Regions from separate parts of the Nocardia sp. NPDC003693 genome, predicted to be linked through region 3. Evidence: riboswitches for the same ligand, from Rfam matches in the RefSeq annotation. Region 3 holds a riboswitch; each other region holds the start of a gene.

The links. A riboswitch is a leader RNA that binds a small molecule or an ion and turns the genes downstream of it on or off. The one in region 3 is predicted to bind S-adenosylmethionine.
Region 1: linked by a shared signal. The riboswitch ahead of ACWDOP_RS10610 (ABC transporter substrate-binding protein) and the one ahead of ACWDOP_RS28185 (rhodanese-like domain-containing protein) in region 3 are both predicted to bind S-adenosylmethionine.
Region 2: linked by a shared signal. The riboswitch ahead of ACWDOP_RS08410 (AfsA-related hotdog domain-containing protein) and the one ahead of ACWDOP_RS28185 (rhodanese-like domain-containing protein) in region 3 are both predicted to bind S-adenosylmethionine.
Region 4: linked by a shared signal. The riboswitch ahead of ACWDOP_RS25385 (aminotransferase class V-fold PLP-dependent enzyme) and the one ahead of ACWDOP_RS28185 (rhodanese-like domain-containing protein) in region 3 are both predicted to bind S-adenosylmethionine.

Annotation. Positions count from the first base shown of each region.
Region 1 covers NZ_JBSFNO010000006.1:243,016-250,485, forward strand. Annotated here, with positions in the region: gene ACWDOP_RS10600 (ABC transporter ATP-binding protein) at 1-666, opposite strand, end outside; gene ACWDOP_RS10605 (ABC transporter permease) at 647-2,482, opposite strand; gene ACWDOP_RS10610 (ABC transporter substrate-binding protein) at 2,487-3,641, opposite strand; SAM riboswitch class IV at 3,676-3,791, opposite strand; gene ACWDOP_RS10615 (HAD family hydrolase) at 3,895-4,539, opposite strand; gene ACWDOP_RS10620 (GNAT family N-acetyltransferase) at 4,681-5,511, shown strand; gene ACWDOP_RS10625 (elongation factor G) at 5,714-7,470, opposite strand, start outside.
Region 2 covers NZ_JBSFNO010000005.1:49,082-56,551, reverse strand. Annotated here, with positions in the region: gene ACWDOP_RS08420 (hypothetical protein) at 1-578, opposite strand, end outside; gene ACWDOP_RS08415 (HAD family hydrolase) at 572-1,312, opposite strand; gene ACWDOP_RS08410 (AfsA-related hotdog domain-containing protein) at 1,309-2,097, opposite strand; SAM riboswitch class IV at 2,114-2,227, opposite strand; gene ACWDOP_RS08405 (MFS transporter) at 2,291-3,520, opposite strand; gene ACWDOP_RS08400 (hypothetical protein) at 3,747-4,319, opposite strand; gene ACWDOP_RS08395 (acyl-CoA dehydrogenase family protein) at 4,548-5,693, opposite strand; gene ACWDOP_RS08390 (lysophospholipid acyltransferase family protein) at 5,855-6,724, opposite strand; gene hflX (GTPase HflX) at 6,859-7,470, opposite strand, start outside.
Region 3 covers NZ_JBSFNO010000031.1:369-7,838, forward strand. Annotated here, with positions in the region: partial or broken gene ACWDOP_RS28175 (FAD-dependent oxidoreductase) at 1-354, opposite strand, end outside; gene ACWDOP_RS28180 (Rv0361 family membrane protein) at 644-1,081, shown strand; SAM riboswitch class IV at 1,132-1,247, shown strand; gene ACWDOP_RS28185 (rhodanese-like domain-containing protein) at 1,263-1,685, shown strand; gene ACWDOP_RS28190 (O-succinylhomoserine sulfhydrylase) at 1,682-2,896, shown strand; gene ACWDOP_RS28195 (type 1 glutamine amidotransferase family protein) at 3,046-3,690, shown strand; gene ACWDOP_RS28200 (MarR family winged helix-turn-helix transcriptional regulator) at 3,720-4,184, shown strand; gene ACWDOP_RS28205 (HAD-IIA family hydrolase) at 4,305-5,105, opposite strand; gene fgd (glucose-6-phosphate dehydrogenase (coenzyme-F420)) at 5,448-6,455, shown strand; gene pta (phosphate acetyltransferase) at 6,613-7,470, shown strand, end outside.
Region 4 covers NZ_JBSFNO010000025.1:85,758-93,227, forward strand. Annotated here, with positions in the region: gene dacB (D-alanyl-D-alanine carboxypeptidase/D-alanyl-D-alanine endopeptidase) at 1-634, opposite strand, end outside; gene ppa (inorganic diphosphatase) at 817-1,305, shown strand; gene ACWDOP_RS25355 (crotonase/enoyl-CoA hydratase family protein) at 1,378-2,196, opposite strand; gene ACWDOP_RS25360 (2-oxo-4-hydroxy-4-carboxy-5-ureidoimidazoline decarboxylase) at 2,343-2,663, shown strand; gene ACWDOP_RS25365 (YbaK/EbsC family protein) at 2,703-3,176, shown strand; gene ACWDOP_RS25370 (flavin reductase family protein) at 3,355-3,819, shown strand; gene ACWDOP_RS25375 (LysE family translocator) at 3,836-4,471, opposite strand; gene ACWDOP_RS25380 (biliverdin-producing heme oxygenase) at 4,589-5,248, opposite strand; SAM riboswitch class IV at 5,432-5,545, shown strand; gene ACWDOP_RS25385 (aminotransferase class V-fold PLP-dependent enzyme) at 5,599-6,912, shown strand; gene ACWDOP_RS25390 (hypothetical protein) at 7,044-7,232, opposite strand; gene ACWDOP_RS25395 (DUF2752 domain-containing protein) at 7,470-7,470, opposite strand, start outside.

The DNA of each region.
Region 1 (7,470 bases), on a different contig from region 3:
CCGATTGGCGTAGGACAGGGTGAAGGCGGAGTTGTCCGCGCGCGGGGTGAGGCGCTCGCCGAACCGCGCCAGCTGGGCGTCGATGCGCGCGGCGGTCGCCTTGCGCTCGGCCCGCGCGGCCGGGGTCGGCACGAGCGCCACACCCAGCTCCGCGAGCAGGGATACCCAGCGCAGCAGCGGAATTCCCGCCAGCGCCCGCAGCGGGCGAGTCGCCCGCAGGGTGGTCTGCAAGCCGACGTCCACGTTCTCGCGGACCGTCATGTTGCCGAACACCCGGCCGTTCTGGAACGTGCGGGCGATACCGGCGTTCGCGGCCGCCTCCGGCTTTCCGGGCCGAATGCGCTTGCCGTGCACCAGAATCTCGCCCGAATCCGGCGCGAGCACCCCCGAGATCAGATTGACCGTCGTCGACTTACCCGAGCCGTTGGGCCCGATGATCGACACGAACTCCCCCGGCGCGACGGTGATGTCCAGGCCGTCCACGGCCCGCACGCCACCGAACGCCCGGCGCAGGCCGCCAACGGCCAGCACCGGTTCGATCGACTTCGCCTCGGATACACCGTGTTCGGCCGCATCGGCCGCCGGTGCGACCGGGTCGCTCTGGGGCGCGGCCGGTTGGGCTTCGCCCCGCGCGACCGGTTCGGTCTCAGCTCGTGACCTTGACACGTTCCCTCCTCACCAGAATTCCCTGCGGCCGGAACCGCACGACCAGCAGCAACACCACGCCGTAGAGCACGATGCGCAGTTCGGGGGCCAGTCGCAGCGCCTCGGGCACCCCGATCAGCACCACCGCGCCCAGGACCGCGCCGTACGGCGAGGCCGTGCCGCCGAGCACCAGAATCGTCACCACCAGCAGCGACATCGGCAGGTTGAAGACGGTCGGATCGATGTAGGAGTACTGGTGCGCCAGCAGCGCGCCGCCGATCCCCGAGAAGAACGCGGCGATGGCGAAGGCCAGCGCCTTGTAGTCGCGCACCGGCACCCCGGCCGAGCGCGCCGCCACCTCGTCCGCGCCGATGGCCCGGATCGCGGTGCCCAGCCGGGAGCGCTGCACCGCGAGCATGACCGCCAGCGTGATGGCCAGCACCACCAGTTCGAGCCGGAATATCTCGGTGTGCGTGGTGAATTCGATGCCGAAGAGCTCCGGCGCCGGAATCCCGAAGATGCCGTAGCTGCCCCGCGTCACCGGCTCCCAGTTGCGGATCAGCGCGACCGTGACGATGCCGATGCCGAGCGTGGCGATGGCCACGTAGTGCCCGCCCAGCCGCCACAGCGGCGCGGCCAGCACCGAGGACACCACCGCGGCGACGATGCCCGCGAGGATGATGGCGGGCAGGAACGACCAGCCGTGCGAGACCGTCAGCACCGCCGAGGTGTACGCGCCGATCGCGATCGGCCCGGCCTGCCCGATGGCGAGCTGCCCGGCCGAACCCGCGACCAGCGTCATGGAGACCGCGATGATCGCGTAGGCCAGGATCTGCGTGCCCACCGAGATGCCGTAGTCGTCGGACACGACCGGAATCACCAGTCCCGCAACGGCGAACGCGATGAGCGCGTGCCACCACCGCACCCGCAACTGCCGCCCGGTTCCCAGGAAGGTCCCGGTCAGCGGCTCGGATTCGATGGCGGGCGGGCGGGCCAGCAGACCGCCGGGCCGCAGCACCAGGAACACGACCAGCAGGCCGAAGGTGATCAGATCGCGGTAGCCGTCCCCGAAGGTGTAGATGCCGAAGGCCTCCACCAGCCCGAGGATGAAACCGCCGACCACCGCGCCCGGAATCGAGCCGAGGCCGCCGATCGTGGCGGCGACGAAACCGGTCATGCCGACGATGCCGCCGCTGGTCGGGGAGATGTTGGAGTTGTAGAGACCGACGAAGATGCCCGCCAGCCCGCCGAGCCCCGAGGCGATGGCGAAGGCCAGCGACTGGATCCGCCCGACCCCGATCCCCATCTGCGCCGCGGCGTCCGGATCCTGGGCGGTGGCGCGAATGGCCAGCCCGTACCGGCTGTACCGCAGGAAGCTCCACAGTCCCGCCATCACCGTGATGGTGATGGCGAACATGACCACGTCCGAGGTGCCGAACCAGATGCCGCCCACCTGAAAGTTGTTGGTGGGCAGCACCTGCGGGAAGGGCCGGGTGTCGGGGCCGAAGATCAGCGCCACCACGTTCTCGAGAATCAGGCCCACCGCCACCGTGGCCAGCAGCGCCGCGATGGCCGGGGCCCGGCGCAACGGCCGCACCGCCAGCACATCGATCGCCACGCCCAGCAGCGCCGTGGTGCCGACCACCAGCACGAGAGCGAGCCACAGCGGCAGCCCCTGCTCGGCGATCAGCCACCAGCCCAGCACCGACCCGAACGCGAAGATCGCGCCGTGCGCGAAATTGATGACGTTGCTGACCCCGAAGATCAGGGTGATGCCCACGGCGATGAGTGCGTACGCATTGCCGTGGACCAGACCCGCTATGAGCGTGTCGAACATGGCGCTACTTGTTGCCGGTCGGCACGAAGGCGCCGTTCTTCAGGATCAGCTCGATCGGCTTCACGCCGTTCGGGCGCCGGGTCTGCTGATCGAAAGCGAAAGTGCCCAAGCCGATTCCGTCGAAGTCCTTGACCTCGCGCAGGCCCTTCAGGATGCCCTCGCGGGTGGCGCCGCCGTGCTTGGCCGCCTTCACCAGGACGTTGATCGCGTCGTAGGCGTACACGTTGAAGTCGCCCGGGTCGACGTTGAACTTGGCGCGGAACTTCTTCACGAAGTCCACGACCTTGGGGTTGGTGTCCGCGGCGGTGAAGACGCCGTTCACGATGTCACCCTCGGCCGCGGCGCCCGCCAGTGAGATGAACTGCGGGGTGTTCTGGCCGCCGAAGAACTGGCCGGTGTAGCCCACGTCGCGCAGCTGCTTGACGATGAGCGCGCCGTCCGGGCCGTAGCCCAGGTGCACGAACGCCTCCGGGTTCGCGTCCCGGCCCTTGATCAGCACCGGGCGGAAGTCCTGCGAGTCCGGCAGGATCGGCGAGGAGTAGACGATCTCCACGCCCTTCTCCTTGGCGGACTGCTCGAAGAACTTGAATGCCTGCTTGCCCCAGTCGGTTTCGAGATACACGACCGAGACCTTCTTGGCCTTCGCGGACACCCACTGGGCATTGCGCTCCTGGAAGACATCCAGGGTGATCGACGGGCTCCACGAGTAGTCACCGCCCTTGGTGAAGTCCACCGCGGAGTTGGTGAAGCCGTACTGCACCAGCTTGCCGCGGTTGTACACCGGCGACGCCGCGATGGAGGCCGGGGACGAGAAGTCGCCCAGCTCGGCGATGATGGACTCGTCACCGACGAACTTGGTCGCGATGGGCACGGTCTGCTTCGGGTCGGATTGCGAGTCCTCCCACTTCAATTCGACCTTCTTGCCGTCGATCCCGCCCGCGGCGTTGACCTCCTCCAGGGCCAGATCGAAGCCCTGCTGCCACAGCCGGCCGTACTCCGCCGACGGGCCCGACTTCGGCCCCGATACACCGAAATACACGGTGCCGCTGTCACTCTCGGAAGAACCGCCGCACGCCGATACCAGCCCGGCCACCAGGGCCGCCGATGCGATGCCCACCACTACCCGGAGACGACGCGACCCGGACCATTGCTTACTCATCTGATTCCTCTGAACTCACCGGCACACACCGGCCACAACGCGCTTGTGCTGCCCGGCGGGCAGCACCTGGTCGTCACCCGGGGCACCCCACCGCCGCGCGAGGGTTGCCGATCAGCGAGCCGGGGCTCGTCACTGCTGATACTCGTGACCGTGCGCGCAACGCTAGTGACGGGTCCGTTCCGTCAACAGCGTTCGAATCAGCCTGAAGCCAAAAGGAAGTCGATCCCGGGGCGCGAAGTCCGGCCGCGCGAGCTCAGTTGCGCGCGGCCAGGTGCGCGGCGAGCCAGGCCGGGAACTCGGTGAGATCGCTCAGCACCACGTCCGCGCCCTCGGCCGAAAGCTCCTCGCCCGTATACGGTCCGGTGGTCACCGCGACCGCCAGCGCCCCGGCGACCTTCGCCCCGCGCACATCGCCCAGATGATCGCCGACGTAGACCGACGCCCCGCGCTCGCGCAGCGCAGTCCCCTTCTCCTCGGCCCAGACATCGCCGACGACGTCGTCCACCGGCAACCCGAGATGGTCGAGATGCAGGCGCGCGAGCGATTCCTTCTTGGCCGTGATGACCAGGGTGCGCCCACCGGCGCGATGCACCGCCGTGAGCGCGTCGAGCACGCCCGGCAACCGATCGGCGCGCGTGATCGCGAGGTCGGGGTACAGCTCGCGATAGCGGGCCACGACCCCCGGCACCTGGTCCGGCGGGAACCACTCGGCCGCCTCGATGGCCAGCGGCGGTCCCAGCCTCGACACCGCAAGCTCCGAATCGATGCGCACCCCGGTCTCGGCGGCCACCGCGTCCCAGACCGCGGCGATGCCCGGACGCGAGTCGATCAGCGTCATATCCAGGTCGAACCCGACGACGAGTCCGGACCCGGCTGCGGGGTGCTCTGCTGGGGCCACCCTCCGACCTTACGGTTCGACCGGACGGCGGCGGCCGCGGCCCCGGCCGGGCGACCGGGGTTCGCCCGGTCCGCGACGAAGCCGGGAATTCGGTTGCCGCCCCGAACTAGGCTCGAGGCCATGCCCAACGATCAGCGATCCCTGTTCTGCAGTGTCGAGCTCGGCGCCCGCATCGAGGGGGTGGAGAGCGAGCTGATCAGCGCGGGCAGCGCGGCGGCGCGGGCGCGACCGGGCGCGGACAGCGGCTTCCTGGTGCCGCTCGCGGGTGGGGTGGCGTCCTTCGCCGAACCGGGATCGCCGCTGAACAAGGTGGCCGGGCTGGGTTTCGGCGGGGTGCCGGGCGCGGACGAGCTCGACGCCGTCGAGAAGCTCTACGCGGAGCGCGAAGCCCCGGTGCAGGTCGAACTCGCGCATCTGGCCGATCCGGCCGTCGGGGATCTGCTCACCGGCCGCGGCTACCGGCTCGCCGGCTTCGAGAATGTGCTCGGCATCGATCTGCGCGGGGTCGCCGCGGCCGTCACGCCGCCGGAGATCACCGTAAGGCCCAGTGGCGACGACGAATTCGATACCTGGCTGGACATCATCGCCGACGGATTCGCCCAGCCCGACACCCAGGGCGTCGCCTCGCACGAGGAATTCCCGCGCGAGATCATCGCCCGGGCCATGCGCGACCTCACCGGCGCGGCCGGGGTCCAGCGCTATGTCGCGCTGTACAACGGGCAGCTCGCCGGCGCGGCCAGCCTGCGCATCTCGCACGGCGTCGCCCAGCTCACCGGCGCGGCCACCCTGCTCGCGCACCGCCGCAAGGGCATTCAGTCCACGCTGCTCGTCAACCGTCTCACCATGGCCGCCGCGGCGGGCTGTGAGATCGCGGTCATCACCACCCAGCCCGGATCCAAATCCCAGCAGAACGCCCAGAACCGCGGGTTCGATCTGCTGTACACGCGCGCGATTCTGGTGAAGGCGCCGTAGGGCGGAGCGCTTCGGAGACGCGAAAGTTGTTTTCTGGAAGGACATTCGGAGCACCTGTCCGATGACAGGTGGCCGGTTCACTCGTTCGTGAACCGGCCACCCATCGGCCACACCGGCCGGCCGGCCGGGTCCGCGGGTCCCGATCGCGGGGTCAGCGCGACCGGTCCCGGTCTACGCGCGAAACCCGGTGGGCGTCAGCCGATCACCCCGCCGGCGCGTAGCCCAGCGGCCGCGTCGAGAAAGCACCGCGGCCGTGCGTGCGGCTGCGCAGTCGCGTCGCGTACCCGAATATCTCGGCCAGCGGCGCGATCGCCGTGACGGCCACCGTGCCGCCGTGCACCACCGAATCGGTGACCCGGCCGCGGCGGGCCGCGATATCGCCGAGCACCGCGCCGATGTCGTCCTCGGGCGCGGTGACCGTCAGCTCGACCGTCGGCTCCAGCAGTTGGAGCACGCCGGCCTGCAACGCTTCCCGCACCGCCTGCCGCGCGGCGACGCGGAACGCCCGCTCCGAGGAGTCGACCGGATGGGTCGCGCCGTCGGTGAGCCGCACCCGCACGCCGATCACCGGATGACCGCCGAGCGGACCCGCGACCAGCGCGTCGCGGCAGCCGGCTTCCACCGCCCGCACGTACTCGGGCGGCACCCGGCCACCGGTCACCGTGGACTCGAACGCGAAATCCGCAGCGGGATCGAGCGGTTCGATATCGAGCACGATATCGGCGAACTGCCCGGGCCCACCGGACTGCTTGGCATGGCGGTACCGCAGCCCCGTCACCCCGCGCAGCACCGACTCCCGGTACGCCACCTGCGGACGGCCCACCGCGACCGCGATACCGCGATCACGGCGAATCTTCTCCACCGCCACCTCCAGATGCAGTTCCCCCAGCCCGGAGAGCAGGGTCTGCCCGGACTCCGGATCGGTCCGCACGACCAGCGACGGATCCTCCTCGACCAGCCGGGTCAGGGCCGTCGTCAGCCGCTCGGTATCGGCGGAGACCTTCGCCTCCACCGCCACCGAGACCACGGGCTCGGTGACCGTCGGCGGCTCGAGCAGCAGCTGGGCCTCGGGCGCGCAGAGGGTCGCCCCGGCACGCGCCGACTTGGGACCGATCACGGCGACGATGTCACCGGCCACGGCCCGGTCGACCTCCTCGTGCCGGTCGGCCTGCACCCGCAGAATGCGCCCGATCCGCTCGGAACGGTTCCCGAGCACATCGTGCACCGCGTCGCCCTTGCGGAGCGTGCCCGCGTAGACCCGCAGGAAGGTGCGCCGCGCCGAACCCACCCCCTGGACCTTGAATACCAGGGCCACCAGGTGATGGTCCGGATTCGGAGCGATCACGCACTCGCTCGGCTCACCGCACTCCCACTCGCCCCGGGCGGGCGGGCGGTCCAGTGGCGACGGCAGGAAGTCCACGATCGCGTCCAGCAGCGGTTCGACCCCGATATCGCGGTAGGCGGCCCCGCAGAGCACCGGCACCACCTCACCGGACAGCGTCAGCTCCCGCAGCGCCACGAGCAGGGTCGTATCGGACAGTGCCGCGGCGGTTTCGATGCCCTCCCGAACGTGGCCGAACGCATCGCCGATGTCGCCGCGTCGCTCCTGACCGTCGTCGGTCGGCGACGGCACCGCACGGACCAGCTCCGGGGTGTAGAGCTCGTCGAGCGCCGCCGAATGTCGTTCGGCCACCGCCTCTTCCAGTGCACGCCTGCGTCCCAGCGCGCGCTCGAGCGATGCGGGCGGAATCCCGGTCTCGGTCAGTGTGCCCGCCGTCCAGACGAGCGCCCGCATGCGGAGCAGATCGATCACACCGGCGAACCCGCCCTCCGCGCCGATCGGCATCTGCACCGCCAGCGGAGCCGGGTGCAGGCGCCGCCGAATCGACGCCACGGCGGCGTCGAAATCCGCACCGGCCCGGTCCATCTTGTTGACGAACGCGATCCGGGGCACGCCGT
Region 2 (7,470 bases), on a different contig from region 3:
GCGTCCGGGTCCAGATCCTTTGCCCGCAGGGACATCACGGTGTAGAGCGAATCCGGGATCAGGTCGGTGAACTCGAACCGGAACTCACCGTGATGGCCGTCCGCGCTCACACTCACCTCGACGGTCCCGCGAGCGCGCAGCCACTGCTCGAGGGTGATCGGGGTGGTGAGCTTGCGCCCGTCCTCCGGTCGCAGGTCCGGGATCGGCGTCTCGTGGAACGCGTAGCTCGGGCGCCGGACCGATTCCGCGTCCGGACGCTGATCGGGCGCGAACACGATCGGATAGTTGTTGGCGGGCAACGGAAGCGGCAGCGTGTAGAGCACGCTCTCCGCGTCCGCACGCGACAGCTCCGCGTCCAGTTCGCGCACGATCGTGTACGGCGCGGCTGCGCCGAACTTGGGCACGGGGGTGTCGGCGGCCACGATCGCCCGCCCCCACCGCCTGGTCACCGAACCGTCCGGCCCCGCGTCGTTGAGGAAGCCGACAACGATGAAATCGCCCGCGGCGTCCAGCACTTCACTCGGGGGGTACAGCGGACCCTGGGTGGTCGGGGTCAGCTCGTAGATCTTGTTCACCATACCGATACCGCTTCCTGCTCGGACAGCACGCGACCGGGCGCACCGATCGCCGCGCTGACCCGATCGCTCAGATGAATCCAGCCGTGCGTGCCCGCCCGTTCCAGCAGGACCGGATCCGACCCGCGGAAACCGGGGTGCGCCACGGCCGACAGGAACGGCAGATCGCTGGCGTGATCGCCGTACCCGAAGGTGTTCTCGAACTCGATTCCGTTCTCGCGCAGGAACTCCGAGACCGCGTCCGCCTTGGCCGCACCGATCATGGGCCGCAGCACCTCCCCGGTCAGCAGCCCGTGATCATCGATCACCGGGGTGGTGGCGATGAGCCGGTCCGCGCCCAGCGCCGCGGCGACCGGGGCGATGGCCGCCGCGAACGACCCGGACAGCAGTACGGTGACCGCACCCGAATCCCTGTGTGCGGCAAGCGCTTGCACGGCATCGGTGTAGTACGCCGCGCCACCGGCCTCGAACTCGGCGAACCAGCGCTGCCCCGCCTCGGCCAGTTCCGCGCCCGGCACCCCACGATAGGCGCGGTAGTAGTGCCGGTTCACCTCCTCGCGCGGCACGCCCGCGGCCGCGCGCTCCTTGATCTCGCCGGAGATACGCGCGTAGCGGCTCCCGTCGTCACCGTGCTCGGCGAGCCAGAAGCGCAGGAAGGTGAACATGCTCTTGACGGTGATGAGGGTTTCATCGACGTCGAAGAACGCCGCCGCGCGCACCGGCGCGACGGCGCTCACGCGACCTCGTTCAGGTGCGCGGCGATGGCCTTGGCGGCCTTGTGCCGTTCGATGCGGGTGATGCGCTCGTTGGGCAGCGCCGCGTACCCGATCCGGGCGTCGGCGACGTTGTTCCCGGCCTGGCGCACCTGCACCTCGATCGAGAATTCCAGCTTGCCGGGATCCTCGATCGAGATCGGGGTGAGCACCGCGTGCAGCGTGCCGGGCAGCGGGAACAGGAACGAGGTGAAGTTCAGTTCGATGCTGTTCCAGACGATGTAGAAGTGCTGCTCGGGCCAGCGCCGGCCGTACTCGAGCTCGAACGCCCCGAGGAACAGCTGGCGCACCGCCTCCACGATGACGATCCCCTGCACGTGCTCGCCGGTCTGATGATCCAGCAGCAGCTCGTTGTCGCCGTGGATGCGCAGATCGGCGCTGAACTCGGTCGCCGATTCCTGAACCAGGTTCGCCAGCAACACATTCGAGTTCTGGTACTTGTGCACCTGATGCCGCGGCGCCGGTTCGGCGACCGTGTCGATCACCCGGAGCCCGGCGGGCGCGTGAATGGCCGCCACGTGCTCGATGTAGTCCAGGTCGTGCCGGGTGATCCCCTGCCCGATCCGGACGGTGAGCGGCTCGGCCGCCTCCCGCAATCCCCCGCTCCGCAGCACGGCCACCAAACCGGAGACCGTGAATGCCCGGTCGTCCTCCGCGAGACCCCGGAATCGGTCCGCCACCAGTACCACCTCGCGGAGGTTCAGGGTCGCGGATTCCGGGGTCGCCGAAGAGAGTTGGGCTACAGACATTGTTTTCCTCCGAGAGCGAAGACGCTTATGGCGACGCGTTCGCCGCCATCCGGTCGTCACCCGGAGCACCCCGCCGCCACTGGAGGGTTGCCGCCCAGCAAGCCGGGGCTTGTCGCTGGAACTCATGACCGTGTTCGAAAACTTATGTGGCACTGCGTATTACCAACAATGATTCAAACCAGCGTGGTCGAAATCAATTCCGGACGGCGACCGCCCCCACCCGGGTCGAGGCGTAGGCCAGTGCGGCGCCCGCCAGCGCCAGGGTCGCGATCACCAGCGCGACCCACGAATACCCCCGGTGCGCAACGAGATTCGCCAGCTGCGGCCCCAGGCTGGCACCCAGGAACAGCGCGAAGGTGTAGAGCGCGGTGGCCGCGCCCCGTGCCGCGCCCGCCTGCGCCGCGATGGCTTGCACCGCGGCGGGCGCCGCCACCGCGATGGCCGCCACGAACACCAGCAGCCAGGCCGCGACCCAGATGCCCCCGAACGGTACGGCGGTCACCGCCGCCGCGAACCCGGCGATGCCGAGCGCGCCGATCACCCGGGTCTCCGGCGCGATGGCGCCCAGCCGACCGGCCAGCAGCGGGACCGCGATCATGGCGGGAATCGCGCTGGCGCGCAACGCCAGTAGCGCGCCGTTGCTCGCGCCGACGCCGTCCGGCGGCGCGAGCTGGATTCCGGTGTAGATGCCGACGAACGAGCCGAGCACCGCCAGGCAGCTGACGTACAGCAGCACCAGCCGGAAGCGTCGCAGCAGCGTGCCGAAGGGTGCGAAAACCGTTCGCAGCGTGTCGCCGATGCCGTCGGCGGACCGCCGCACCGGCTCCCTCGCCGCCGGATTCGCACCCAGCACGAACCACAGCAGTCCCGCCGACAGCGCGAACGCGACCGCGCCGGTGAAGAAGATCGCGTGCCAGCCCCAGGCGTTGCCCACCAGCTGCGCCAGCACCTGCGCCACCACCCCGGCGGCGAGGAACGAGCTGGTCAAGCAGGTCAGCGCGAAGATCCTGCGTTCGGGGGCAATGCGTTCGGACAGGTACGCGAAGGCCGCCGGGGCGAAGAACGACGCGGTCAGACCCTGTAGCACCCGGGCCGTCAGCCCCGCACCGAGCCCGGGCGCGGCCGCGACGATCAGCGAGCTGACCACCGTGGCGAGCAGGCCGCCCACGATGACCGGCCGCCGCCCGAACCGATCCGACAGCGGACCCGTCACCAGAAAGCCCGCGCCGTAGGCCAATCCGAAGGCCGTGGTGGTCCAGGTCACCGCGGATCTGGAGGTCTCCCAGTCCTGCGCGAGCCGGTTCAGCACGGGCAGAACGACATACAGCTGCCCGACCACGAGAATTCCTACCGCGCAGACGGCTCCGACGGTCCGGCCGGTGGGCGCCCAGAGGGCGGGTTCGGTATCGGGCGGCGAGCTCACGCGCACGCTCCCGAGTCGTGGCGAATCCCGGCGCCGCGTCCTCGGCCGGCACCGTCGAGAATCCGGGCCAGGGCCCGGGACCGGCCGGGCTCGCCGCGCGCGGCGGCACTGACGTGAAGCGGGGCTGTCATTGAATCCCTTTCGTGGACAACGGAGTCCACGTCTATCAAGGGACACTCCCCCGCCACGAGAGTTACGTGCGCGGTGATCGCAAGCCGGGGTGGGGTCAGGTGAGGATGAAACTCAACAGCTGTGCGTCGCGACCGTCACGCCAATAGGAGTAGCCGAACCACACGCCCGGGGTGACTTCGCGGATCTCGTCCCACAGTTGCGGGGTGGGTGAGGGGCGGTAGTTCAGGACCCAGGTCGGCCCGCCGTCCACGACCGAGGGGCCCCGGTACACGTCCGCTTGGTAGACCTCGACACCCGCGCCGGTGACGCGGTTGAGCAGGTAGCCGCCGTCGGGTCCGGTGAAGAAGGTCTTGCCGATCCACAGCGCCGGGGACCACACCTGCATGTCGGCCGGCTCGGCGACCCACCCGTTCTTGACGCCCATGGGCACCGCGCCCTGCGGTGCGTCGCGGTACAGCGCCTCGAGCTGCCCCGGGCCGCATCTGAATCTCAAGGAATCGATGGTCGCCGCGCGATCGCCGTCGTAGAGCACGCACCCGCCGCCGTAGTCGGCGTCGGCGTGCGCGGAGGGCGCGATCGCCGGGGCAAGCGCGATGGCGGCTCCGAAACCGGCGGCAGCCATGCCGACGGCCAGTGCGTTCCTGAGAATCTCTCGGGTTGTTCGCATTGCGTGTCTCCATCGGGTAGGACCCGACCCCACACGCCATGCTAATTCGCTATCAGTTAGCTGCTCAGTACTGTCGCCTAAATGAGACCACTCGGTCTGTAGAGATTCCGGCCCGGGAGAAGTGGCCCGGACCTGCGCCGGCGCACCTCCCCGCCCGGCCGCTCCCCCGTCGACGCCACGCGGGGCCGCGCGGGAAACACCCGCGCGGCCCCGCGACATCGGCCGGGATCAGGTCAGTTTCAGACCGCGGCCGATGATCTCCTTCATGATCTCGGTGGTGCCGCCGTAGATCGTCTGCACGCGCGCGTCCATGTAGGCCTTGGCGATCGGGTACTCACGCATGTAGCCGTAGCCGCCGTGCAGCTGCAGGCACTTCGTGATCAGGTCGAGCTGCTCCTCGGTGCTCCAGTACTTGGCCATGGCGGCTTCCTCGACCGTCAGCTTCCCGGCGTTCAGGAGCTCGATGCAGCGGTCGACGAAGACGCGGACGGCGGTCGTCTTGGTGGCCAGCTCGGCCAGCACGAAACGGGTGTTCTGCTGCGCGCCGATCGGCTTGCCGAACGCCTTGCGATCGCGGACGTACTGGATGGTGCCCTGCAGCGAACCCTCCATGGCGGCGGCGGCCATCACGGCGATGGACAGGCGCTCCTGGGGCAGGTTCTGCATGAGGTGCACGAAACCCTGACCCTCGGTGCCGAGCAGGTTCTTGCCGGGCACCCGCACGTCCTGGAAGGAGAGCTCGGCGGTGTCCTGGGCCTTGAGGCCGATCTTGTCGAGGTTGCGGCCGCGCTCGAATCCGGGCATGCCGCGCTCGACGACCAGCAGGGAGAAGCCCATGGCACCCTTGGCCGGATCGGTCTGCGCGACCACGATCACGATGTCGGCGTTGATGCCGTTGGTGATGAAGGTCTTGGACCCGTTCAAGATCCAGTCATCGCCGTCCTTGACCGCGCGGGTCTTGATGCCCTGCAGGTCCGAGCCGGTGCCCGGTTCGGTCATGGCGATGGCGGTGATGATCTCGCCGGTGCAGAAGCCGGGCAGCCAGCGCGCCTTCTGCTCGTCGTTCGCCAGTTCCAGCAGGTACGGCGCGATGACGTCGTTGTGCAGGCCGAAGCCCAGGCCGGAGTACTGACCGTAGGTCGCCTCCTCGGTGACCACCGCGTTGTAGCGGAAGTCCTTCACCCCGCCGCCGCCGAACTCCTCCGGCACCGCCATGCCGAGGAAGCCCTGTTTGCCCGCCTCCAGCCAGACCGCCCGATCGACGACGCCGTCGTGTTCCCACTGCTCGTGGTTCGGCGCTACATGCTGATCGAGAAACTTTCGGAACGACTCCCGGAACAGCTCGTGCTCCGGTTCGAAAATAGTGCGTTCCACGCCAACCTCCTGAGTGCCACAGCGGCCCATCGCCGATGTGGTCCACGGTACTCGAAAACGGAATGGCTGTTAACTTCGAGTCTCCGGAAAGAGGTTCGAACTGCGACTCCTAACCGAAGAGCCGCAGTCCACAGTGCGGGAACCTGGGTAAACCTAGGGTCTCAGAGACCCACGGCGGACAGGGTCCGCCCGAGCAGGCTGCGGCCGCGATCGCGATCCCGCTCGCCGAGCAGGAACCCCAGTTCCTCCTCCACCGCCTTGGCCACGACCACCTGCAGTTCCGCGGCCGCGGCGGCGATGTCGGCGGTATCGCGCCAGGGCGCGGTGTCGATCGGGGTGCCCAGGGCGAAGTAGAAACGCTCCGGCTTGGGAATGATGGTCGGGCCCAGGCCCCGGATCAGCGGCGGCGTCAGACTGCCGCGCAACCCCAGCGCCCGCACCAGGCCGCGCACCGGGCGCATGACCGCGTCGTCACCGTCGAAGACGATGTCGAAGATGTCGTCACCGCCGATCATGGCGATCGGGACGATGGGCGCGCCGGTCTCGATGGCCATCTGCGCGAAGCCGGTCCGGCCCTCCCACAGCAGCTTGTACTTCTGGCCCTTGCCCCGCATGGCCTCGCGGCCGCCGCCGGGGAACACCGCTACGGCCTCGCCCTCGCGCAGCAGCGCGGTGCAGTTGTGCCGATTGCCCCTCACGATCCCCAGGTGGTGCAGCGCGTCGCGCAGCACGGGCACATCGATCAGCACGTTCTCGGCCAGGCCCCGCACCAGCCGGTTGTGCTTCACCAGAATCTCGTGCGCCAGCAGCGGCGCGTCGGTGCCACCCGCGAGGGTGTGATTGCCGACCAGGAGCACCGGGCCCTCGGTCGGGAAGTTCTCCAGCCCGTAGAACCGGGGACTGAACCAGGCGCGCGACGGCGCCACCAGAACATCGATCAACCGGCGATCCCCATCGGTCAACTCGACATGCAACGGCGCACCGTCGGTCAGCCGATCGGTCACGGCCGAATCGGCGTCATTTCGAGACAAGACATCCCTCCCTGCAGAGATATTCGATAGCCGCATGCTAACGAAATCCCGTGCGGGGCACCGTGTGTGGGGTCACACCCGGAGACGGCGCCGCGGTGATGGCAACACCTCGGCGCCGGATGCCGAATCGGGAGTCAGTCGGCGGACTCGTCCGAATCCGTGGATTCGTTTCCCGCGTAAGCGAACTCGGCGAGCACCCCCGCGAGGGACTGCGGCACCCGGGCCCGCAGGCGCGTGCCGGACTCCTCGTGCTCGGTGCTCAGGATGCGTCCGTCCGCGTGAATACGGGCCAGCAGATCACCGCGGGTGTAGGGCAGCAGCACGCTGACCTCCACGTCGAGGTTCAGCGCCGTCGCCAACCGCTCGCGCAGCTCGTCGATGCCCTGGCCGGTGTGCGCGGAGACGAACGACGCCTCCGGCAGCCAGCCGCGCAGCTGGGTGAGCTCCATCGGGTCGAGCGCGTCGATCTTGTTGACCACCAGCATCTCGGGCGGGGCCGGGGTTCCGGTCTCGCGCAGGACGTCGGTGATGACCTCGCGCACGGCCTTGATCTGCATGTCGGGCAGCGGATCGGACCCGTCGACCACGTGCAGCAGCAGGTCCGCGCCGGTGACCTCTTCGAGGGTCGACCGGAAGGCTTCGACGAGCTGGGTCGGCAGGTGCCGGACGAACCCGACGGTGTCGGTGAAGACGACCTCGCGACCGTCCTCCAGCGCCGCCTTGCGCGTCGTCGGATCGAGGGTCGC
Region 3 (7,470 bases):
GTTGGCGCCGGTGGAGAAGATGACCGCGTCGTAGAACGTGCGCAGGTCTTCCAGGGTGATGTCGACGCCGTAGTCGATGTTGCCGAGCAGGCGGACCTGCGGCTTGTCCAGGACCTTGTGCAGGGCGGTGATGATGCCCTTGATGCGCGGATGATCGGGCGCGACGCCGTAGCGGATCAGACCGAACGGCGCGGGCATGCGCTCGTACAGGTCGATGCTCACCCCGTCGAAACCGGCGGGGGTATCGGACTTCATCAGCGCGTCGGCGGCGTAGATTCCGGCCGGGCCCGCGCCCACGATCGCAATGCGAAGCGGGCGGGTCGCTGCATCGGTTCCCGCAAGCTGTTCGGTCATTCTTCGCGCACCCTTTGGTCGAAAACTATCTTGCCGTCAAGTCTCAGCCGTCGTTCTTAGCTTAGGCTAAGTTGACGCCCTGGCTTCGAGTGAACCACCCTACGGGCCCCGAAGCTGCAGCGTTGCTGCTCTGTACTGCGATTCCCGGCCTCGCGGGGGAATTGTGCCGATTCTATCGGTGGTATGGACCACCCCCCGCGCCGGTGCGGTCAACTGTGGGCATGCTCTCCCCGGGCGCGGTCCGGTGTCGCCGCCGGGACACCCGCCCCGAGCAGGCATGATCAAGGTCATGAGCGAGGACGCGGACCAGCCCGAACGTATCGATCAGCGTGAGTCCAGAACCATGCTGCCGTTCCTGATCGCCATCGGCGTCACGGTCGTGGTGATCATCGGCATCGTGGTCTCGGCCCTGCTGTCGCCGGCTGAGAAGAATGTCACAGACGCGAACCGGCTGGCGAAGTCCGCGCGCAACTTCATCGAATCCCGCAGCGGCACCGACGCGCTGGACCCCTCGACCGCGTGCCCGGGCTTCGACGAACAGCGCTCGCCGCTGCGGACCGAGACGGGCGAAAAGGCCGGGAAATCAACGCTTGTCAAGCTGACCGATCCGAATATCCAGGGCGACCGCGCCACCGCGCAGGTGACCTGGCGCGCCGACGACCGCGATTCCACCTCGACCTGGACTTTCACCAAGACCGATGGGGCGTGGCTGGTGTGCAATTCCTGACCGCCCGCACGGTTTGACAGTGAGGCCCCATGTCGGTCAATCTCAACCCAGGTCATGAGTATCAGCGCCAAGCCCCGGCTGGCTGGTCGGCAACCCTCCTCCGCGGTGGGGTGCTCCGGGTGACGACCTGGCCGCGCATCGGGCAACGGTGCGGCAAGTGCGGATTCACAGGAGGTTCGAAGTGAGCTACGCGGGTGACATCACGCCGAAGCAGGCGTGGGAACTGTTGCGCGACAATCCGGATGCGGTGCTGGTCGATGTGCGCACCGAAGCCGAATGGCGATTCGTCGGCGTCCCCGACACCAGCGGCATCGGCCGCCCGACGGCGTTGATCGAATGGGTCGACACCAGCGGCGCGCGCAATGCCCGGTTCGTCGATCAGCTCCGCGAGGTGCTGGCCGACCGGGCCGCGGACTCGGACGCGCCGGTGATCTTCATCTGTCGCTCCGGGCAGCGTTCCATCGGCGCGGCGACCGCCGCGACCGCGCTCGGGCTCGCTCCGTCGTTCAATGTGCTCGAGGGTTTCGAGGGCGCGCTCGACGCGCAGGGACACCGCGGCGTCGAAGGCTGGCGCGCGGACGGACTTCCGTGGAGGCAGTCATGATCACCGGTGGCGCGTTCGACAAGCCGCTGCCCGAGGGCGTCGGCCCCGCCACGCTCAGTGTGCGAGGTGGCCTGCGGCGCTCGGGTTTCGAGGAGACCTCCGAGGCGCTGTACCTGTCCTCCGGTTTCGTCTACGAGAGCGCCGAGGCCGCCGAGGCGTCCTTCACCGGCGACATCGAGCACTTCGTGTACTCGCGCTACGGCAACCCGACGGTCGCCATGTTCGAGGACAGGCTGGCCCTGATCGACGGCGCCGAAGCGGCTTTCGCGACCGCCAGCGGCATGTCCGCGGTGTTCACCGCGCTGGCCGCGCTGCTGGGCAACGGTGACCGGCTGGTCGCCGCGCGCAGCCTGTTCGGCTCGTGCTTCGTGGTGGCCAACGAGATCCTGCCGCGCTGGGGCGTGGAGACCGTCTTCGTGGACGGCGAGGATCTGGACCAGTGGACCGAGGCGCTGTCGGTGCCCACCCAGGCCGTGTTCTTCGAGACCCCGTCCAACCCGATGCAGTCCCTGGTGGACGTGCGCGCGGTGGTCGATCTGGCGCACGCCGCCGGCGCGAAGGTGGTGCTGGACAACGTCTTCGCGACCCCGCTGCTGCAGCGCGGCTTCGATCTCGGCGCCGACGTGCTCGTCTACTCGGGCACCAAGCACATCGACGGCCAGGGCCGGGTGCTCGGCGGCGCGATCCTGGGCTCGCACGAGTACATCGACGGCCCGGTGAAAAACCTTATGCGCCATACCGGTCCGGCGCTGAGCCCGTTCAACGCCTGGACGCTGCTCAAGGGTCTCGAGACCATGCCGCTGCGGGTGCGCCAGTCCAACGACTCGGCGCTGCGCATCGCGCAGTTCCTGGAACAGCATCCGGCCGTGGCGTGGGTGAAGTACCCGTTCCTGACCTCGCACCCGCAGTACGACCTGGCTCGGGCGCAGATGTCCGGCGGCGGCACCGTGGTGACCTTCGAGTTGACCGCGCCCGAGGCCGAGGCCAAGAAGCGGGCGTTCGAGGTGCTCAACGGGCTGCGGATCATCGACATCTCGAACAACCTCGGTGACGCCAAGACCTTGATCACGCATCCGGCGACGACGACGCATCGGGCTATGGGCCCGGAGGGTCGCGCGGCCATCGGTATCACCGACGGGGTGGTGCGCATCTCGATCGGGCTGGAGGACGTGGAGGATCTGATCGCGGATCTGGATCGCGCGCTGAGCTGACCCTGCTCGAGTAGCGGGCCGAGGGCCGGAACCGTCAGGTTCCGGCCCTCTTGTCGTTTCCGGGCCGCTCTCCCGGTGTTTCCCGAGCTCCGGGGCCGTCCGCGGTCCAAGTATTGACAGCATACTGTCAAACATGACAGGATACTGTCATGACCACGAAGACAGTGCACCTGGCCGTTTACGACACCTTCGCCGATTGGGAGGTCGGGCACGCCACCGCGCACATCAACCGCACGCTGTGGCACCGCGAACCCGGCGCCTGGCAGATCCGCACGGTCGGTCCGACCACCGACCCGGTGACCTCCATGGGCGGACTGCGCGTCACGCCCGACCTCGCGCTCGCGGATCTGACCCCGGCCGAGAGCGAGATGCTGATCCTGCCCGGTTCGGAGACCTGGGAGCGCGGTGACCTGACGGCCTTCGGCGCGAAGGCGCGCGAGTTCCTGGCGGCGGGCGTGCCGGTCGCGGCCATCTGCGGCGCGACCTGGGGCATGGCGGTCGAAGGGCTGCTGGACGAGCGCAAGCACACCAGCAACGCGGCGGAATACCTTGCCATGACCGAGTATTCGGGCGGCAAGGGCTTCGTCTACGAGCCGGCCGTCATCGACGCCGACCTCATCACCGCGAGCGGCATCACCCCGGTCGACTTCGCGCACGCCATCTTCGCGCGGCTCGGCCTGTTCGAACCGCAGGTGCTCGAGGCCTGGCACCGGCTCTACGGCCACAATGATCCGGCCGGCTTCTTCGCGCTGGCCGACTACGAGGAGAGCCGCGCGGCGGCCGCCACCACCTAGGGGAAACCCTCCGTCCGACGGGAACAGCAATGACGCGCTCCGAACAGGAACTGTTCAGTACGGCGGCCATCACCTCGTTCAAGCTCAACGGCCAATTCCTCGCCATCGCCGAGGAATTGGCCGCCCCGGCGGGGCTCACCGCCGCCTGGTGGCAGGTGCTCGGCGCGGTGCTGCCGGATCCGCTGCCGGTGGCGGGCATCGCGCGCGCGATGGGCATCACGCGCCAGAGCGTGCAGCGGATAGCGGATCTGCTGGTGGACAGGGGTTTCGCCGAATACCGGCCGAATCCGCTGCACCGGCGGGCCAAACTCGTGGCCATCACCCCGGCCGGTCACGAGGCGGTGCGCCGGATTCACCCGCAGCACGCCGACATCTCCGCGCGGATGGCCGCGCACCTGGGGGCCGAGCGTTTCGCCGAGATCGTCGACGCGCTCACCACGCTGTCGGCGGCACTGGACGCGCTCGACGCCGAACGGCCGGTCGCGACGAGCTAGGGGCGATGCCCGGACTGGTTGCCGCGCAACAGCTTCGCGGATCCGGGCGGACCGGCTGCGGCGTCGCGGCGATATCCGGCGGGTCGGACCGGCGCCGGAACCACGGGCGCGGCCGAACCCTCAGGCGTCGAAGGGCGCCTTGGTCTTGCCGATCAGGTCGGCGACCGAGTGCAGGATGGCGGTGGGCCGGTACGGGTACTGCTCCACCGTCGAGTGGGTGGAGATGCCGGTGGTCACCAGGATCGTGCGCAGCCCGGCCTCCAGGCCGGAGATGATGTCGGTGTCCATGCGGTCGCCGATCATGAGCGTGGACTGCGAGTGCGCGTCGATGCGGCGCAGCGCCGAGCGCATCATCAGCGGGTTGGGTTTGCCCACGTAGTACGGCTCCTTGCCGGTGGCGCGGGTGATCAGGGCGGCGACCGACCCGGTCGCGGGCAGGATGCCCTCGCGCGAGGGTCCGGTGGCATCGGGATTGGTGGCGATGAAGCGCGCGCCCGCCGAGATGAGGCGGATGGCGGTGGTGATGGCCTCGAAGGAGTACGTCCGCGTCTCGCCGAGCACCACGTAGTCCGGGTCGCTGTCGGTGAGCACGTAGCCGATCTCGTGCAGCGCGGTGGTGAGCCCGGATTCGCCTACGACATAGGCGGTTCCGTTGGGGCGCTGGTCGTTGAGGAAGGTCGCGGTCGCAAGCGCGGAGGTCCAGATGGACTCGATGGGGATCTCCAGGCCGGTGTGCCGGAGCCGGGCCTGCAGGTCGCGCGCGGTGTAGATCGAGTTGTTGGTGAGCACCAGGAAGGGAATGTCGTTGGCGCGCAACTCGGCCAGGAACTCGTCCGCACCGGGCACCATGTGGTTCTCGTGCACCAGCACGCCGTCCATGTCCGTCAGGTACGAGAGGATCGGCTCTTCGGTGGAGGTCACGGGTCCGAGTCTAATTTGCCCCCGCGTAGCTGCGCCCGTGCGCGGCCCTTTTTGTCTCGTTCTTCACGTTCGCCGCCCGCTGTGCGATATTTCGGCAGGCCGTGGCGCGCGCCGCCGCGCGGATCGGTCGCGGTGGGCGAATCGCCAGGTGCGGCGACCGGAATACGGGCGCTGACCGCGCCGGTTGCAGACCTCGGGTGCGACCCCCGGCACACCGGGGCCCGGGGCGGAACTATGGTGCGAAGTAAGCCGTTCGGCACGACGCGTCCATCGCGTCCCGGGCGGCCGGCAGCGGGAGGTTGGCCCGCACAACGAGCGCAACAAGGCGACAGGAGTGGCGCGGTGACAGACCTCAAACTCGGATACAAGGCGTCCGCGGAGCAATTCGGCCCGCGGGAACTGGTGGAGATCGCGGTGGCGGCCGAGGAGCACGGCCTCGACAGCGCCACCGTCAGCGATCATTTCCAGCCGTGGCGGCACAACGGCGGGCACGCGCCCTTCTCGCTGGCCTGGATGGCGGCGGTGGGCGAGCGCACCAAGCGCATCCAGCTCGGCACCTCGGTGCTGACCCCCACCTTCCGCTACAACCCCGCGGTGATCGCCCAGGCGTTCGCGACCATGGGGTGCCTGTACCCCGAGCGCATCATGCTCGGCGTCGGCAGCGGCGAGGCGCTCAACGAGATCGCCACCGGCTACCAGGGCGAATGGCCGGAGTTCAAGGAGCGTTTCGCGCGCCTGCGCGAGTCGGTGGACCTCATGCGCGCGCTGTGGACCGGCGACCGCGTGGACTTCGACGGGCAGTACTACCGGACCGTCGGCGCCTCGATCTACGACGTGCCCAAGGGCGGCATCCCGATCTACATCGCGGCGGGCGGCCCGCTGGTGGCCCGGTACGCGGGCCGCGCGGGTGACGGCTTCATCTGCACCTCGGGAAAGGGCATGGACCTGTACACCGAGAAGCTGATGCCCGCGGTGGCCGAGGGCGCGGCCAAGGCCGGGCGCACGGTCGAGGACATCGACCGGATGATCGAGATCAAGATCTCGTACGACACCGATCCCGCACTGGCGCTGGAGAATACGCGCTTCTGGGCGCCGCTGTCGCTGACCGCCGAGCAGAAGCACTCGATCACCGATCCGATCGAGATGGAGGCCGCTGCCGACGCGCTGCCGATCGAGCAGATCGCCAAGCGCTGGATCGTCGCCAGTGATCCGGACCAGGCCGTCGAGCAGATCAAGCCGTACCTGGACGCGGGCCTGAACCACCTGGTGTTCCACGCGCCGGGCCACGATCAGCGCCGCTTCCTGGATCTGTTCCAACGGGATCTGGCGCCGCGCCTGCGCGCGCTCTAGCCGCACCCGCACAGCGTTCCGATGTGGCGCGTCCGGACCCAGGTCCGGGCGCGCCACCGTCGTTTCCGGGTGCGGCCGGCCCGGTGCGCTGTGGCACGCGACACCTGCGCGCCATAGTCGCCCGAATCGGGACTTAACGGTCGGTAGGCTCTGGACCATGGCTGCAGCACCGGTCTCCAGTGTGTACATCGCGTCCCCCGAGGGCGACACCGGCAAATCGACCGTGGCACTCGGCGTGCTGCAGGCGATGGCCGCCACGACGCCCCGGGTCGGGGTGTTCCGGCCCATCACCCGCTCGGCCACCGAGCGCGACTACATCCTCGAACTGCTGCTCGAGCACTCCACCGCCGATGACGACTACGAGCAGTCCATCGGGGTCACCTACGAGCAGGTGCACGCCGACCCCGACGCGGCGATCAGCGAGATCGTCATGCGCTATCACGCCATGACCAAGCAGTGCGACGCCGTGCTCATCCTGGGCAGCGACTACACCGACGTCGCGAGTCCCAGCGAACTGCGCTTCAACGCCCGCATCGCGGTGAACCTCGGCGCGCCCGTGCTGCTGGTGGTGCGCGGTCTGGGCCGCACGCCCGCCGAGCTGTCCCAGCTGGTGGAGCTGTGCCGCACCGAACTCGTCTCCGAGCACGCCAAATTGGTGGCGGTCGTGGCCAATCGCTGTGCGCCCGAACAACTCGAGGCCGACACCGAGGCGCTGCGCAAGGCGTGCGCGGTGCCCTCCTGGACCCTGCCCGAGGTCCCGCTGCTGCAGGCGCCCACCATGGAGGAGCTGTGCGCGGCCATCGGCGGCGAAATCTACAGCGGCGATCCGGAACTGCTGCATCGCGAAGCCCTGGACGTGATCATCGGCGGCATGACCATCGAGCACATCCTCGAGCGGCTCAGCGAGGGCGTCGCGGTCATCACCCCCGGCGATCGGTCGGACGTGCTGCTGGCGATGGTGAACGCCCATGAGGCGGAGGGCTTTCCGTCGCTGGCGGGCATCATCATGAACGGC
Region 4 (7,470 bases), on a different contig from region 3:
GATCCCAGCCCTTGGCCATGGTCGGGCCCGCGTACGCGGAGGTGTCGACGACGATGGTGTCGAACTTGCGGCCGGTCTTGCGGATCTGCTGCACCAGGTCCGCGAGCCGGGGCCCGTTCTCGTAGTAGCCCTTACCGTCCGGCTGCGCGGTGAGCGTGGGATCGCCGCCGCCGACCAGCACCAGCTCGTTGCCCGCGGTCCCGGCCATCACCCGCGTGGTCACCCGGTGATCGGGCGGCAGGGCCAGCAGCGCGGCGGCGCTCAACAGCACCTTGGCGTTGGACGCCGGAATCATGGGTTTGTCGGGATCCATTGTCCAGAGCACGTTTCCGGTCTCGGCGTCGGTCACCGAGGCCGCGAAGACACCCAGATCCGGCGTGGTCGCCACCTGCGCCAGCGCGGCCGACAGCCCGGCGGCCGTCGGCGCGGGCGCGGTCGCCGGCGCGGGACTCAGCTGCTGCAGCGCGCGCACCGGCGAGGGCGGCGCGGCGATCGTCAAGCCGCCGTGCCGGAACTCCTCGGTCCACGGCTGCACCGTCAGCACCACCGCCGTACCGGCCGCCAGCACCACGACCAGCACCGATGAGACCACGATCCAGGTTTTACGACGCCGCTTGGCTTCCAGCCCACCCATGTTCTGCTTGTTCCGAGCCACCTGCCGCCGTCTCCCTGATGTCTGCCTCGGGCGTCGAATAAGCCTCGGGCGTCCCTGCCGAACCCACGCACCCGGGTCCCACACTATCCTCGTTGCGCAGTCGTTCCCCCGAACGAGCTGGCGAGTCGGCAGCCCTACCGCCCACCGAAAAAGGAGATGACGTGGAGTTCGACGTCACCATCGAGATCCCCCGGGGTCAGCGCAACAAATACGAGGTTGATCACGAGACCGGACGCGTGCGGCTGGACCGCTACCTGTACACCCCCATGATGTACCCGGCCGACTACGGCTACATCGAGAACACCCTCGGCGGCGACGGCGACCCCCTCGACTGCATGGTGCTGCTGCCCGAGCCGGTCTTCCCGGGCGTGATCGTCGAGGCCCGCCCCGTCGGCGTGCTCATCATGAGCGACGAGGCCGGCACCGACGAGAAGCTCGTCGCGGTGCCCGCCGGCGACAAGCGCTGGAACCACATCCAGGACGTCGAGGACATCCCAGAGTTCCAGCGCAAGGAGATCTCGCACTTCTTCGAGCGCTACAAGGACCTCGAGCCCGGCAAGTGGGTCAAGGTCGAGGGCTGGGAAGGCCGCGAGAAGGCCGAGAAGCTCGTCACCGAGGCGTACGCGCGCCTGCAGGAGCAGGGCCACTGAGCTCGCGCTGACACGACGAAGGGTGGCACGGAATTCCGTGCCACCCTGTCGTTTTCACAGCTTCGCTGGCCGCTACTTCCCCTGGAAGCGCGGCGCCCGCTTCTCGAACACGGCCTGGATCGCCTCGGTCAGATCCTCCGAGGGCAGGAAGGCCGAGTTCCACGCCGACACGTAGCGCAGGCCGTCCGCGACCTTGCCCGCCTTGGGCTGATCGAGCACGTCCTTGATGCCCTGCACCACCAGTGGCGGGTTGTCCGCGATCTCGCGCGCCATGGCGTGCGCCGCCGCCAGCACCGCGTCCTGATCCTCGAACACGTCGTTGACCAGGCCGATCTTCTCCGCCCGCGCCGCGTCGATGTCCTTGGCGGTGTACGCGAGTTCGCGCAGGTGGCCCTCGCCGATGATGCCCGGCAGCCGGTGCAGCGAACCGATGTCCGCCACGATCGCGACCTTGGCCTCGCGCAGGCTGAACTTGGCGTCCGCGCTGGCCAGGCGGATGTCGGCGGCCGCGATCAGATCGAGCCCGCCGCCGATGCACCAGCCCTGCACGGCCGCGATCACCGGCTTGACGCAGTTCGCCACCGCGGTGACCGAATCCTGCATGGACCGCACCTGCTTGAGGAAGTCGGTGCGCGGCCCCGCCAGCGCGCCGCCCAGCAGCGGCCCGAAGACCGGCGCCATGGCGGGCAGGTCCAGCCCGTAGGAGAAATGCTTACCCGAACCGGCGAGCACGATGGCCCGCACCTCGGGGTCGGCGTCGAGTTCGCCGAAGATGAGCGGCAGCTCACGCCAGAAGTCCGGGCCCATGGCATTGCCCTTGCCGGGGCCGGTCAGCGTCACCGTCGCGACGTGGTCCTTGCTCTCGACCTCGAAAGCCTTCCAATCGGTCATCGGTCCAGCGTATCGGGGGTGCGGAAGGTCCGGGCGGGCGGTGTAAATCCTGTGCTAAATCTGATGCGGCGCACTGGTTTCCGATCACCTGCCGGACAGACCATTAATCGGCCCCCCGAACCGCGCTCACCGTGATGGAGGTCCTGATGCTGATGCATCACGGGCTCGGCCTCGACCACTTCAATTCCCTCCCCCGCCGCCGTGCCATCCACGCCCTCTACGAATGCTGCTGCAGCGTCACCTGGGCCGAGAAGATCGCCGACGGCCGGCCCTACCCGGGCTACGACGCCCTCTTCACCGCCGCCGACGCGGAACTGCACGCCCTGTCCCCCGCCGGCCTGGCCGAAGCGTTCGATTCCTGTGCGCACGAATCCGTTTCGGACCGGACGGTCGCCGAGCTGGCGCGCATCACCCGCGCTCGGCTCACGCGCATGCTCGGGCCGGAAGCGGGATATCCCGAATACTGAACCCCGGCACATCCACCGCAATCGCTCTACCCTTGTCCCATGCGCAGGTCCTTACCACCGGTCGCTGCCAGAGTCTCCGACACACTCATCGCCCGCGGGCACCACGGGGTGATCCTCACCCAGCCCCGTCCCGCACACACCGCGCAGGACGCCGCCCAGGCGCTGGGGGTCGCACTGGGAGCGATCACCAAATCCCTGGTTTTCCTGCTGGACGACGATCCGGTGCTGCTCTTGGTCTCGGGCGCGCACCAGGTGAATCTGGAGTCCACCGGGCGACGATTGGAGGGGACGCTCTGCCGCGCACCCGTCACCATGGTCCGGCAGCTGACCGGGCAACCGGCCGGTGGCGTCGCGCCGGTCGGGCATCCGCTCAATCTGCCGACCTTCATCGACACCGCGCTGGCGGCGCACGGGGAGCTGTGGGCAGCCGGCGGGCATCCGAACACGGTCTTCCGCACCACCTTCGGCGAACTCGTGCGCATCACCGCCGGGCTGGCCATCGACGTGGACTGACCGCGATCACCGCATCGTGCATTCGGGACAAACCGAACGACTCAATTTCGGACCGTGCGGAATATCCGGCGGCTCGACAACGTAGGTTCGGAAGGTGACCGATTCTCCGACGCCCGGCGCCGAGCTCCACGTGCCCGACGACCTGAGCGGCATCACCGCCCAGCAGTATCGCGCCGCCATGCGGCACTACCCCGCGGGCGTCACCATCGTCACCCTGAACTCCGACGGCGGGCCGGTCGGCTTCACCGCGACCTCGTTCGCCTCGCTCTCGGCCCAGCCGCCGCTCATCTCGTTCAACATCGCGGCCACCTCGTCGAGCATCGCCGCCATGACCAAGGCCGAATCGTTCGTCGTGCACTTCCTCGGCGAGCACCAGAAGCACCTCGCGCAGCGCTTCAGCCGGACCGCGGAGGAACGCTTCACCGACCGGTCGCTGTGGACGACGCTCGAGACGAGCGAACCGGTGCTGCACGGCACCCCGATCTGGGTGCGCGCCACCGTGCACCAGCTCATTCCGATCGGGGACCACACCCTGGTCATCGGATTGGTGACGCGGGTACACGACAACACCGAGGACGCGCCCGCGGTCGGGCCGCTGGTGTATTACGACGGCGCGTATCACCGCGCGGAGATCGCGGACTGATTCGCAGCGTGGAGGGTCAGGTCGCCGACGCCGCGGTGCCCACGCCCAGCGCCGCGAGAATCCCCGCGCTCAACTGCTCCAGCCGATCTCGCACCCGCGGCCGGCGCAACAGCTCCACCGCCCGCGCGGCCATCATCGCCAGCAGCACCATCTCGATCGCGGCGATGACGGATTCGATCGCGCCGAGCGCCAGGGTGTTCGCGAAGGTCACCTTGGTGAGGAACTGCGGCAGCACGGCGAGATAGAAAAGGCCGACCTTCGGGTTCAGCACGCAGGACAGCAAACCGGCGGCGAATGCCGAGCGAACCGAGGCGGCGCGCCCCTGCGGCGCCGCGCCCGTGAGCTCCGACTCCGCCTCCCGCCGGGCCCGCCGATGCGCGAGCAGCGCCCGAACCCCGAGGTATACGAGGTAGATTCCGCCGATCACCTTGAGCACGCGATAGGCGGTGGCGGACTGCTCCAGCAGCGCCGCGACACCCGCCGCGACCACCAGCGCCCAGACGATGCCGCCCGCCGCCGACCCCGCGGCCGCCGCGATCGCCGGACGCGGGCCGGCCATGGCGTAGCGCAGCACCAGGAAGGTGTCGGGACCGGGAGTCAGGGCCAGCAGCACGCACAGCCCGATGAAGCTCAGCAGCAGAGCGGGATTCACTCACCCATGGCAGCGCATCACCGAGGTGGATGCAAGGGAATACCGCCATGGGTGAGCGGGAAGACCGCCGCCCCGCCCTGATGAAACGGGGTCAACGGCCTTCCGGGCGTCCGGAATTCAGATTCGCGCGCCGAACTCCGTGCCCAGTTCGCGGAACACGTCGGTGTTCAGGGAGAAGGCGAGGCGGGCCTCGTCCAGGACGCGCTCGACCTCGCCGGCGGCCAGCGGCAGCGCGTCCAGATTCGCCCGGTACTCGCGCTTGAACGCGGCCGGATTGGCGATCTCGTCGAAGACGTAGAACCGCACGCCGTCGCCCTTCTTCGGCAGGTTCCACAGCTTCTCGGCGGTGCCGCGAATGACCTGGCCGCCCGAGAGATCGCCCAGGTAGCGGGTGTAGTGGTGCACCACGTAGCCAGCGGGCCAGGTCCGCGCGCATTCGCGCACCCGGGCCGCGTAGGCGGCGGTGGCGGGCAGCGCGGTCAGCTCGTCACGCCAGTTCGGTCCGCCGAGGTGGGCCAGATCGGTCTCCAGCGCGGCCAGGCGCGCCAGCTCGGGGCGGATGAACGGGCCCGCGGCGGGGTCCGAAGCCAGTGCGGCCGTGTCTTTTTCGAGTGCCTCGTAAACGAACCACAGCTGCGAGGTGTAGCGGTAGAACGCCTCCACGCCCAGCTGACCGGTGAGCAGGTCACGCATGAACGTGGAATGCTCCGCCTCGGCGTGCTGCTGCTCGGTCGCGGTGCGGATGAGCGTCGAGAACGGTGTGCTGGTCTCCAACATGATCGAGCATCCTCGCTTCAACTCCCAGGGCGCACTACTTTGGCTACCCTAACTTCAAAATCGACTGTACGGGTCAGCAACGTTCTCGCGATTCGACCTTTCCGCCCCAGCCCATCCAACTTTCGGATGATTTTCCGGAAGGGGTTGACAATGCCGCCGATCGTCTGCAAGCCTTCTCAATCAGGTCATGAGTACCAGCGCAAAGCCCTGGCTAGCTGGTCGGCAACCCTCCTCCGCGGTGGGGTGCTCCAGGTGACGACCGGGCCGCCGCCCGACCGGGCGCGGCAAGCGCGGACTCTCGATCATTCCTTTCTCTGATCGCGCGTCCCTTGCCCCGATGGGATTTCGTGATGACTGCTTTCGCCGACCGCAGCTGTGCCCCCCTCGCCACCGTCTCCGGTTGCGACCTGCGCGTTCCCCTCGTCCAGGGTGGCGAGATCGACTACGCCAACTTCGACTACGCCGCCAGCGCACCGGCACTGGCGCAGGTCACCGACCGGGTCGCGGCGCTGCTGCCGTACTACGCCAGCGTGCACCGCGGCGCGGGCTACGCCTCGCGCGTGTCCACCGACTGCTACGAGGCCGCGCGCGGTTCGGTCGCCCGCTTCCTGAACGCCGCCGACGACCAGGTCACGGTGTTCACCCGCAACACCACCGACGCGCTGAACCTGCTCGCGGCCTGCGTGCCCGGGGACACCGTCGTGCTGGACGTGGAACACCACGCCAACTTCCTGCCGTGGACCCGGCACGGCCGCCGGGTGGTGCCGGTCGCGGACACCATCGAGGAGACCGTTCAGCGGGTGGTCGCCGAACTGTGCGCCAAACCCGCCGCGCTGCTGGCGATCACGGGCGCGTCCAACGTGACCGGCGAGCTGCTCCCGCTGGAGCGGCTGGCGTGGATCGCGCACCAGTGCGGGACCCGCATCCTGGTGGACGCCGCGCAGCTCGCCCCGCACCGGCGAATCGATCTGCGCGCCACGGGCATCGACTACCTCGCCTTCTCCGGGCACAAGGCGTACGCGCCCTTCGGCTCGGGCGTGCTGGTCGGCCGCCGCGACTGGCTCGACGCGGCCGAGCCCTACCTGGCCGGCGGCGGCGCCGTGCGCTCGGTGACCCCGGACCGCGTGGAATGGGCGCCCGCCCCGCAGCGCCACGAGGCCGGGTCGCCGAACGTCCTGGGCGTGGCGGCGCTCGCCGCGGCCTGCGACACCCTCGCCGGACTCGACGAGACCGAGGTACTCGAGCACGAGCGGTACCTCACGCAGCGGCTGCGCTACGGATTGACGACCGTTCCCGGCGTGCACTTCCTGCGGGTGTGGCGGGACAGCACCGACGCGGTCGGCATCGTCGCGTTCACCGTGGACGGTTTCGAACCCGGGCAGGTCGCGGCGTATCTGTCGGCCGAGCACGGCATCGGGGTGCGTGACGGACGCTTCTGCGCGCATCCGCTGCTCGCCCGGCTCGGCGTGGACGCGGCACTGCGGGCCAGCATCGGCCTGGGCACCACCGCCGCGGATGTCGATCGCCTCGTGGACGCGATATCCACACTCGTCCACAAGGGTCCGGGCTGGGACTATGCCAAGACCGACGGCCACTGGAACCCCTCTCCCGAAACCCGCCCGTTCGCCGCCACCGACGCGGGTGCGGCCCCCTGCGGGTTCTGACGTCCCGGCGTTCGCGGTCGCATCGAATCGGATTCGATGCGACCGCGGTACCGCACGTGAGACACGGCCACCGGGAACAGGACCCGATCGAGATCGCGGGTGCTCCGCGCCCCGATCCGCCGGCGGTCGCGCTACGGCACCAGGTATCGCGCCGCGAGTTCCTCCACCACCGGGTCGTCGTCGCCCACGGCGTTCAGCAGATCGAGATCGTCCTGCACGGACAGCTGCCGGCCGTCTTCCTGCTCGATGTCGGGCGGCCCGTCCTCCGCCAACTGCCGGATCAGCTTGGCCCGCACCCGCTCTCGCAATGAATCGCTCATAGCGAGAGCATGCCCCGGCAGTCGGCTCTCATTCCCCCGGCACGCCGCCGGGGTGCGGTACTCGATGCCCGCCTCGGGCGGAACTCGATGCCAACTGGAATACGGTGCAACGCCGAGTTATCCACAGCTGTGCACAACCTGCCGACCGGCACTGAGCGCACGAAATGCCCGATAGCTCCCGTTCAGGAGGCGATGCGCCGGCGAATCATCCACAGGTGCACGGTCCGCCACGACCCGT